One region of the Pectobacterium odoriferum genome, then DNA from elsewhere that is predicted to be linked to it. Evidence: predicted binding sites of a transcription regulator. Region 1 holds the regulator's gene; each other region holds the start of a gene.
The links. Region 1 encodes PurR, which represses purine synthesis genes. Its sites were predicted from a motif close to CANGCAAACGTTTGCNTG; they were not measured.
Positions count from the first base shown of each region.

Region 2: tusA (sulfurtransferase TusA) is a predicted target of PurR. The motif match lies at 983-1,000, and genes of this name have one in related genera.
Region 3: cvpA (colicin V production protein) is a predicted target of PurR. The motif match lies at 950-967, and genes of this name have one in related genera.
Region 4: purM (phosphoribosylformylglycinamidine cyclo-ligase) is a predicted target of PurR. The motif match lies at 1,099-1,116, and genes of this name have one in related genera.

Region 1 is NZ_CP034938.1:2,142,824-2,145,026, forward strand. It holds gene EO763_RS09560 (riboflavin synthase) at 1-331, shown strand, start outside; partial or broken gene EO763_RS09565 (class I SAM-dependent methyltransferase) at 394-654, opposite strand; gene purR (HTH-type transcriptional repressor PurR) at 674-1,699, opposite strand; gene cydH (cytochrome bd-I oxidase subunit CydH) at 2,089-2,178, shown strand.
Region 2 is NZ_CP034938.1:99,503-101,705, reverse strand. It holds gene EO763_RS00420 (zinc/cadmium/mercury/lead-transporting ATPase) at 1-615, shown strand, start outside; gene tusA (sulfurtransferase TusA) at 675-917, opposite strand; gene EO763_RS00410 (7-cyano-7-deazaguanine/7-aminomethyl-7-deazaguanine transporter) at 1,151-1,828, shown strand; gene EO763_RS00405 (DcrB family lipoprotein) at 2,184-2,203, shown strand, end outside.
Region 3 is NZ_CP034938.1:3,288,587-3,290,789, forward strand. It holds gene purF (amidophosphoribosyltransferase) at 1-354, opposite strand, end outside; gene cvpA (colicin V production protein) at 376-876, opposite strand; gene dedD (cell division protein DedD) at 1,191-1,958, opposite strand; gene folC (bifunctional tetrahydrofolate synthase/dihydrofolate synthase) at 1,948-2,203, opposite strand, start outside.
Region 4 is NZ_CP034938.1:1,460,757-1,462,959, reverse strand. It holds gene uraA (uracil permease) at 1-61, opposite strand, end outside; gene upp (uracil phosphoribosyltransferase) at 266-892, opposite strand; gene purM (phosphoribosylformylglycinamidine cyclo-ligase) at 1,213-2,203, shown strand, end outside.

The sequences.
Region 1 (2,203 bases):
CATCATGTGTACGGCGGAAGTGGTCAAAATTCAGGTTTCAGAGAATAACCATCAGATTTGGTTCCGTCTGGCTGATGAAGCGCTGATGAAATACGTGCTGCATAAAGGCTTTGTTGGGATTGATGGCATCAGCCTGACGGTGGGAGAAGTCACTCGCGGACGTTTCTGCGTGCATTTAATTCCAGAAACACTGAACCGCACCACGCTGGGACAGAAACGTCTGGGAAATCGTATCAATATTGAAATCGACCCGCAAACGCAGGCCGTGGTGGATACCGTCGAACGCGTGTTAGCCAGCAAGCAGTTGAGCGATCTCGCCAACGAAGACTGATATCCTGCACTGCCTATTCTTGTAAACCGGACGAGCCGCATCGTCCGGTTTTCTTTTTTCTATCAGCGTGAAACACGTAACCCGCCTTCGATCCCATCCGTGCTGTACACGACCTGCCAGAGCTGAAGTGTTCGTGCTCTGAATGCCCCTGCACAGGCGTTAAGATAGTAGCTGAACATCCGGTGGAAGCGGGCCGTATAGCGTGTGGAAAGCGGTGGCGAGTTCTGCTGGAAGCGAGCCTGCTAGGCCATTAATGTATGATCGTCATCAGCGCCGAAATTATGCCAGTTTTCCATCATCATGTAGTGCTCACTTGCCTGCGCTGCGCAGTATTGCCGCTAATTAGCGGCGATAGTCGAGGTAGGGGCCGTCTGCCACCGAGCGGCGTTCAATCAGCGTCGGGTGTACTTCAATGACGTGCGCATCTTCTCGTTTACTGGTAATGCGATCCAGGAGCATAGAGAACGCGGACTGGCCCAGACGCTCCTTTGGCTGGTGGATGGTGGTCAGCGCAGGCGTAAAGAAGCGTGCGTGGCGCACATTGTCATAACCGATCACCGAAATGTCCTGCGGTACGCGCAGACCCAGCTCGTCAGCCGCACAGATGGCACCCATCGCCATGATATCGCCACCGCAGAATACGGCTGTAGGTCGCTGTTTCTGTGCGAGAATCTGATGCATGGCTTTGTAGCCGGATTCCGGTTCAAAATCGCCCCGAACCACCCATTCGTCACGCACTGTGATATCAGCTTCCTTCAGCGCTTTCAAAAAGCCGAGGTAGCGTCCGCTGCCAGTGTTACGTTCTTGAGTGCCGGGGATGGCGCCGATATCGCGATGGCCGCGTTCAATCAGGTAGCGGCCTGCCATATAACCGCCTTCAAAGGCGTTATCGATAATCGTATCGGTAAAATCGCTGTGCATCTGTCCCCAGTCCATAACGACCATCGGAATGCTGCGATAATCTTCCAACATCGACAACAGCTCAGGCGGGTATTCGGCGCACATCACCAATAGGCCGTCGACGCGTTTTTGCGCCAGCATAGAAAGATAGGCGCGCTGTTTACCGATGTCGTTATGCGAATTACACAGCACCAACGTGTAACCTTTGGCATAGCAGCTGTTTTCGACGGCTTCAATGATCTCGGCGAAATAGGGGGCTTCGCTGGATGTGGCGAGTAAGCCGATAGATTTAGTGTGATTAACTTTGAGGCTGCGGGCGACGGCGCTGGGTGAATAGTGCAATTCTTTGATTGCCGCTCTGACGGCTGCCTTAGTCTCTTCGGCGACGAAACGTGTTTTATTGATCACGTGCGATACGGTTGTGGTGGAAACGCCAGCACGTTTTGCCACATCTTTAATCGTTGCCATCTAAAAATGACTCCTGAACTTACCTGTTACAGACGTAAGTATATTGTTAATCGTTTGCCTACGTTTAATGTTCTTCTTCTAAGCTAAAAAACAGGATTTCAGAAGGAGAATGCCGAATGTTATACCGAAGGGATCTGGGTTGACGTTTTTCGACTGATACGCAGCGCTTTCATAAACAGCGGATTGTGTCCGATTTATCATGAAAGTGAAAGGGCTAATTTATACTATTAGTGATGCATTCGTCCGAGATTTTTCGCTAGAATTATGAAAGAATCGTAATAACCCTATTATTTGTAGCTTTAACTGCCTAAGTGGATTCGGCTGTGAAGGGGCGTGTTTTTTCAGATGAAGTTTTCAGAGAAAATTTGTTCGCTAATAAGGAGTGGTTTATGGATACAGATCTGAAGATGTCTTTGCTGACAACCATTGGTTCGTTGGCTGTGATCATCGTGTTTAGTTTTACTGCGGTGCTGAACTAACCGATCGATGATTTTGTGCGGGTTA
Region 2 (2,203 bases), 2.0 Mb from region 1:
CAACGGATTGATGCGCTGGAGAACGAAGGGAAAACCGTCGTGGTGGTGCAAGAAGACGACAAGCTGCTCGGCGTGCTGGCACTGAGCGATACATTGCGCCACGATGCACGTGAAGCGCTGGATGCTTTGCAGCAGTTAGGGATTCGTGGCGTCATGCTCACGGGCGATAATCCCCGCGCGGCGGCAGCCATTGCGGCGACATTAGGGATCGATTACCGCGCCAGCCTGCTCCCTGCTGACAAGGTCACGGCAGTCAGCGAATTGAGCAAGCAGCATCCCGTCGCGATGGTTGGTGATGGCATCAACGACGCACCGGCAATGAAAGCGGCAACGATCGGGATTGCGATGGGAAGCGGTACCGATGTGGCGCTGGAGACGGCCGATGCCGCCTTAACGCACAGTCGCCTGACTGGGCTGGCCGCCATGATTAGCCTGTCGCGGGCAACGCAGCGCAATATCCGTCAGAACATTACTATCGCGCTGGGGCTGAAAGCAGTATTTCTGGTTACCAGTATTCTGGGTATTACCGGACTGTGGCTCGCCGTGCTGGCGGATTCCGGCGCAACCGCGCTGGTCACCGCCAACGCGCTACGGCTGTTGAGAAAACAGGACTGATAGCGGTCTACGGTGCGCGGTGCAACACCGCGCACCTGCGGCTTGAAGTATGACGGGTATTACCCTTTGCGCAGCAGATACCGATAGGGAACCTGCTCGGTCTCCTGTGCCAGAAGCTCATGCTCCATGTACACGCAAAAACCGGGAATATCGCGGGTGGTGGCCGGATCGTCGGCAATAATCAGCAGCGTTTGCCCGGTTTCCATCTGGCGTACCGTCTTACGCACCATCATTACAGGCTCAGGGCAGCGCAGCCCCTGCGCATCAAGGGTTTTATCCGGGTTGGTAAAGGGATCGGTCATCAACGTTCTCAGTGCTGGAATCAAAAAACCGCCTTAGTTTACGCTGAGGATTTCCCGACGCAAGCGACGACAACGTTTGCGCAGAAAACAACCATCTTTTTCTGGCAAAACACATGGTCGTAGCGAAATAATTGCATTAGCGAAGCAATTGCGTATTATGCCGCCGCGTTGCAGCATAAATCTGCACGTTATCTCTTGGGTTCCCTAACCCCAATAACCAAAAAGGTCACATTATGTATCGTTTTACTCCCCAGCAGCGGCTTACGGCGCTGATCTGGCTATCGTTGTTCCATGTCCTGATCATTACGTCGAGTAATTATCTGGTCCAGCTCCCGGTATTGATTTTCGGTTTTCATACCACCTGGGGCGCGTTTACCTTCCCGTTTATTTTTCTGGCAACTGACCTGACGGTTCGGGTTTTCGGTGCGCCGCTGGCGCGTCGTATCATTCTGACCGTGATGGTGCCTGCGCTGGTGATTTCCTATCTGGTGTCGTGCCTGTTTTATCAGGGTTCGTGGCAATCATTCGAGGCGTTAAGTCAGGTGAATATTGTCGTGGCGCGTATCGCCTGCGCCAGCTTCATGGCTTATGTTCTCGGCCAGATTCTGGATGTTCACGTCTTCAACCGCCTGCGCCAGAAGCGTGCATGGTGGGTCGCGCCGGCTGTGTCGACCGTGTTTGGTAATTTCAGCGATACGCTGGCCTTTTTCTTCATTGCGTTTTACCGCAGCACCGATGCCTTCATGGCGGCAAACTGGGTTGAAATCGCGATGGTGGACTATGCCTTCAAGCTGCTGATCAGTCTGGCGTTCTTCCTGCCGATGTACGGTGTCATGCTGAACATGGTGCTTAAACGTCTAAGCGAGCAGAAAGACTCAGCCGACTACCGTTCCGTCAGCAGCCACCATTAATGGCAATCGGGCGGCTATTCACGCCGCCTGAGGTTGCTGACAAAGTCCATCGAGCGGTAGTAACGGATAGATCGTAAAGACGCTGTAAACACATCCCTGTGCGCTCGGCTTGCGCCATCCCTGGCGCAAACGCTTTACTCTTCTATTCCGTTACTCCCGTTGTCGTTATGCAAATAGGTTTGTCAACAGTCGGTGGCGGCTATTCACGCCGCCTTTTCTCATCAAATCACTCATCGTTTTGTAAAAATAACGCAGGTACTAACAACGGTTTGCAACAACAAAATGCTTGTTTTTGCTATCTGAATAGGGTGCCATACTGTTATTACCTGTTTCAAAAACGAGAGAAAGGGATCCCATGTCGAATGTAATCAAATA
Region 3 (2,203 bases), 1.1 Mb from region 1:
CTGCTCGAACAGCTTTTTACGCAGTTCGTGGGCGTTAGTCAGGTTACCGTTGTGAGCCAGCGTGATGCCGAACGGAGAGTTAACGTAGAAAGGCTGTGCTTCCGAAGCGCTGGAACTACCCGCAGTCGGATAACGCACATGGCCAAGCCCCATGTTGCCCTGCAAGCGTTGCATGTGCCGCGCTTCAAACACATCTTTCACCAGGCCATTGGCCTTACGCAGGCGAAAACAATTAAAGGCATCGATGGTCACAATACCCGCAGCATCCTGCCCACGGTGTTGCAACACCGTTAACGCGTCATAAATCGACTGGTTGACCGGTGTAAAACCGGCGATACCGACAATACCGCACATGGTGTCTTTTCCTCATCAGCGCTACCGCAGCGGTAAATGCTGCGGCAAGAAACTTGACGTGCTTTGCAGGTAGTCAAAAAACCACCTGATAATATAACTGAACTGCGGGATTAACTGGGATTGCTTCCAGTCATCACTTTGTGAAAAACCGGTGAACGTATCCAGAAAGAATAGCAGTGCGGAAACGATCAGCACCCCGCGCAGCGCACCAAAACAGATGCCCAGAACGCGATCGGTGCCGGATAATCCGGTACGTTCAACCAGTGAACTAATCACATAGTTGACGATAGCTCCCACAATCAACGTTGCAATAAACAGAATGGCAATCGCAATGCCGTTACGCACCAGCTCATCATCAAAACGGGTGAAGTAGACCGCGAGGTAAGCGTAGTAATGGCTGGCGACAAAAAAAGCACATCCCCAGGTTACTAACGACAGCGCTTCGCGAACAAACCCCCGGATCAGGCTAACCAGAGCCGAAAATCCGATGATGCCAATAATGACGTAATCAACCCAAACCATGAACTATCCTAATAATGAACGATGCTACCAATAAGCCGCTACGTCATCCTGTTCGCGGCGCATTCTAACAGAAAAAGAAAACGTTTGCGTAGCGTATTTCCGCCGATTTCATCGATAGATAATCAGGCGAAAAAACCGACAAGACATCATGCCTGATTCTATTAACTCTCGGCATCTCAAAACTCACAGCAGGCATCTTAAAACAGATGCGGGGCGACGTATCACTGATGTGAACCTCATCCCCGCGGCCTGCTTTTGCTTATTTACGTGCTCGACTGCGAACCATCCATCACGTAATCATCCGCTCGACGACCTTAACGAACGGAATGTGCTCGCACCTGCCCGCTTAGCCCGCTGAGCTGTTTCAGCTCGCCCAGTGAAGACTCCAGCTTCTGCTTCGAGGCATCCGGCCCCACGTAAATACGGGTGATTTCGCCTGACACCGGCGTTGATGGTACGGTATACGCGCGGTAACCAGAGAGACGAAGCTTAGCGACAATCTCGTTCACCTTATCCGCGTTTTTCAGCGCACCAAGCTGCACAATATAGGCCTGTCCGACAGGCGCTTGCTGCGTCGGCTGCGTTTCAGGCTTCATTTCCGGTTTGGGTTCCGGTTTAGGCTCTGGCTTCGGTTTCACCTCTGGTTTCACTTCTGGCTTCACCTCAGGTTTTGGCTGAGGCTTCGGCGTCACTGGCGCGGGCGTCTGAACCGGCGGACGTTCAACCACCACTGGCGGTGCCGTCATGGCTGGCGTATTCGTGCCAGAATGGGACGATGGCGGCGTCTGCGTCGTGGTTTCAGGTGCTGTCGTTGTGGATGGTGTAGATGATCTCGCTTCGGCTTCCGCGCTGTTTTGCATCGCCGCTTCCGCCCCTTCCGGCGGCTGACTCGGCAACGACGGGTTCAGCGCAGGCAGCGCTTCCATCTCATTGCTGTCACCCGGTTTGGGGATCAGCGGAATCGATGCAAACTCGTCTTCGTAGTGCTTTTTCTTGCCGTCCAGCAAGCCGGGTAAAACGATCACGCCCAACGCGACCAGAATAACCGTACCGACCAGCCGATTCTGAAATTTACTCGCCATTCGCCTTCTCCTCATCCAGCGCTTCCATCACATGCGCTACCGTATGAAAAGATCCACATACAATGACGATATCCTGCTCCGTCGCCTCGGACATCGCCTGCTGCCAGGCGGTAACGACATCGGGGAACGATTGGCTGCGCGTAAGGTGCTCAGCAATCTGCTGCGCCGTTGCGCCACGCGGCCCTTCCAGCGGTGCGCAATACCACTCATCCACCACAGGTGTTAAGTGAGCCAGCGTACCGGCG
Region 4 (2,203 bases), 680 kb from region 1:
TCAACGGGATGGTTTGTAACAAGGGTGGTCGTTCACTTACCCCGATGGCGCGACGAGTCATCTTCAATATCCTCTGTAGTGTTGCTATTTATGTGTCTTCTTATGGCAGCCAGACTTATCCCGCCCCACAGCGGTGATGAAGCAAGAAAAGGTTGACTGCTGATGTAATAAAGCACCGCATGTGACGAAACACAGGCTCTGGCGCACCATAGGAAATACTTAGGTTTACGCCAAAAAAAAGCCGACTATCAAGTCGGCTTACCTGTTATTTGGTACCAAATATTTTATCGCCCGCATCACCAAGGCCCGGCATGATGTAACCCTGCTCGTTGAGGCCTTTATCGATGGATGCCGTGTAAAGCTCGACATCTGGGTGGGCTTTTTCCAGTGCGGCAATCCCTTCTGGCGCCGCGACCAACACCAGCACCTTAATGCTGTGACAACCCGCTTTTTTCAGCAGATCGATCGTCGCGATCATTGAACCACCGGTTGCCAGCATGGGGTCAACCACCAGCGCCATGCGCTCCTCAATATTGGAAACCAGCTTCTGGAAATAAGGAACAGGCTCCAGCGTCTCTTCATCACGGTAGATGCCGACAACGCTGATACGCGCGCTAGGCACATTTTCCAGCACGCCGTCCATCATCCCCAACCCTGCACGCAGAATCGGTACGACGGTAATTTTCTTGCCTTTGATCTGATCGACTTCAACCGGACCGCACCAGCCATCAATGGTGACTTTTTCGGTTGCCAGGTCAGCCGTCGCTTCGTAAGTCAGCAAACTTCCCACTTCGGAAGCCAGCTCACGAAAACGCTTGGTGCTAATATCGTTCTCACGCATCAAACCCAGCTTGTGTTTGACGAGTGGGTGTTTCACCTCGACGATCTTCATCATTATCTCCCCATCGGCTAGTGGACGGACAAAAACGCCAAGCGCGTTTTAAACACCGCCTGCGGCGGGCACGAGAGCCCGTCGTAAAAAAATCGCGGGATTATACCGCCTTTTTTACTTAGCGCCATATGATTAAGCCTGATCCAGATCAACCGAGGAGAGAAATTGTTGCCATTGACGAAAAATAGCCAGCCGATGACTCATCACTCGCAAACGATTGCCTACACTGTTAGAATTAGCGCGCATTATTTTTACCACAGTATGTTTTCTAAATACCGTGTTTTCTGAATACGACCCGTAACCTTCGTGGGGACTCAGCAGTGACCGACAAAACCTCTCTCAGCTATAAAGACGCAGGCGTGGATATCGATGCGGGTAATGCATTGGTAGACCGTATCAAAGGTGTAGTGAAACAGACCCGTCGCCCGGAAGTTATGGGTGGATTGGGTGGTTTCGGTGCCTTGTGCGCCTTACCGCAAAAATACCGCGAACCGATTCTGGTTTCCGGCACTGACGGAGTCGGCACCAAACTGCGCTTGGCGATGGACCTGAAACGCCACGATACTATTGGTATCGATCTGGTTGCGATGTGCGTGAACGATCTGGTTGTTCAGGGCGCTGAGCCGCTGTTCTTCCTCGACTACTACGCCACGGGCAAGCTGGATGTCGACACCGCTGCCAGCGTCATTACTGGTATCGCGGAAGGCTGTAAGCAATCAGGCTGTGCGCTGGTCGGTGGCGAAACCGCCGAAATGCCGGGTATGTATCACGGCGAAGACTACGACGTTGCTGGCTTCTGCGTCGGTGTGGTAGAAAAATCAGAAATCATTGACGGAAGCAAAGTTCAGCACGGCGATGTTCTGGTTGCCCTCGCTTCTAGCGGCCCGCACTCAAACGGCTATTCGCTGGTGCGCAAAGTGCTTGAAGTCAGTAAGACCGATCCAGAGCAGTTCGAGCTGGAAGGCAAATCGCTGGCCGATCACCTGCTGGCCCCGACCAAAATCTACGTGAAGTCCATACTTTCCCTGATTGAAAAAGTCGATGTCCACGCAATTTCTCACCTGACCGGCGGCGGCTTCTGGGAAAATATCCCACGCGTGCTGCCAGAAGGTATGCAGGCGACGATCGACGAATCCAGCTGGCAATGGCCTGCTGTTTTCAACTGGCTGCAACAGGCTGGTAATGTCAGCCGCCACGAAATGTATCGTACTTTCAACTGCGGTGTTGGTATGATCATCGCACTGCCAGCCGAACAGGCAGACGAGGCCGTTGCATTACTCAACAGCAGCGGCGAAAACGCATGGAAAATCG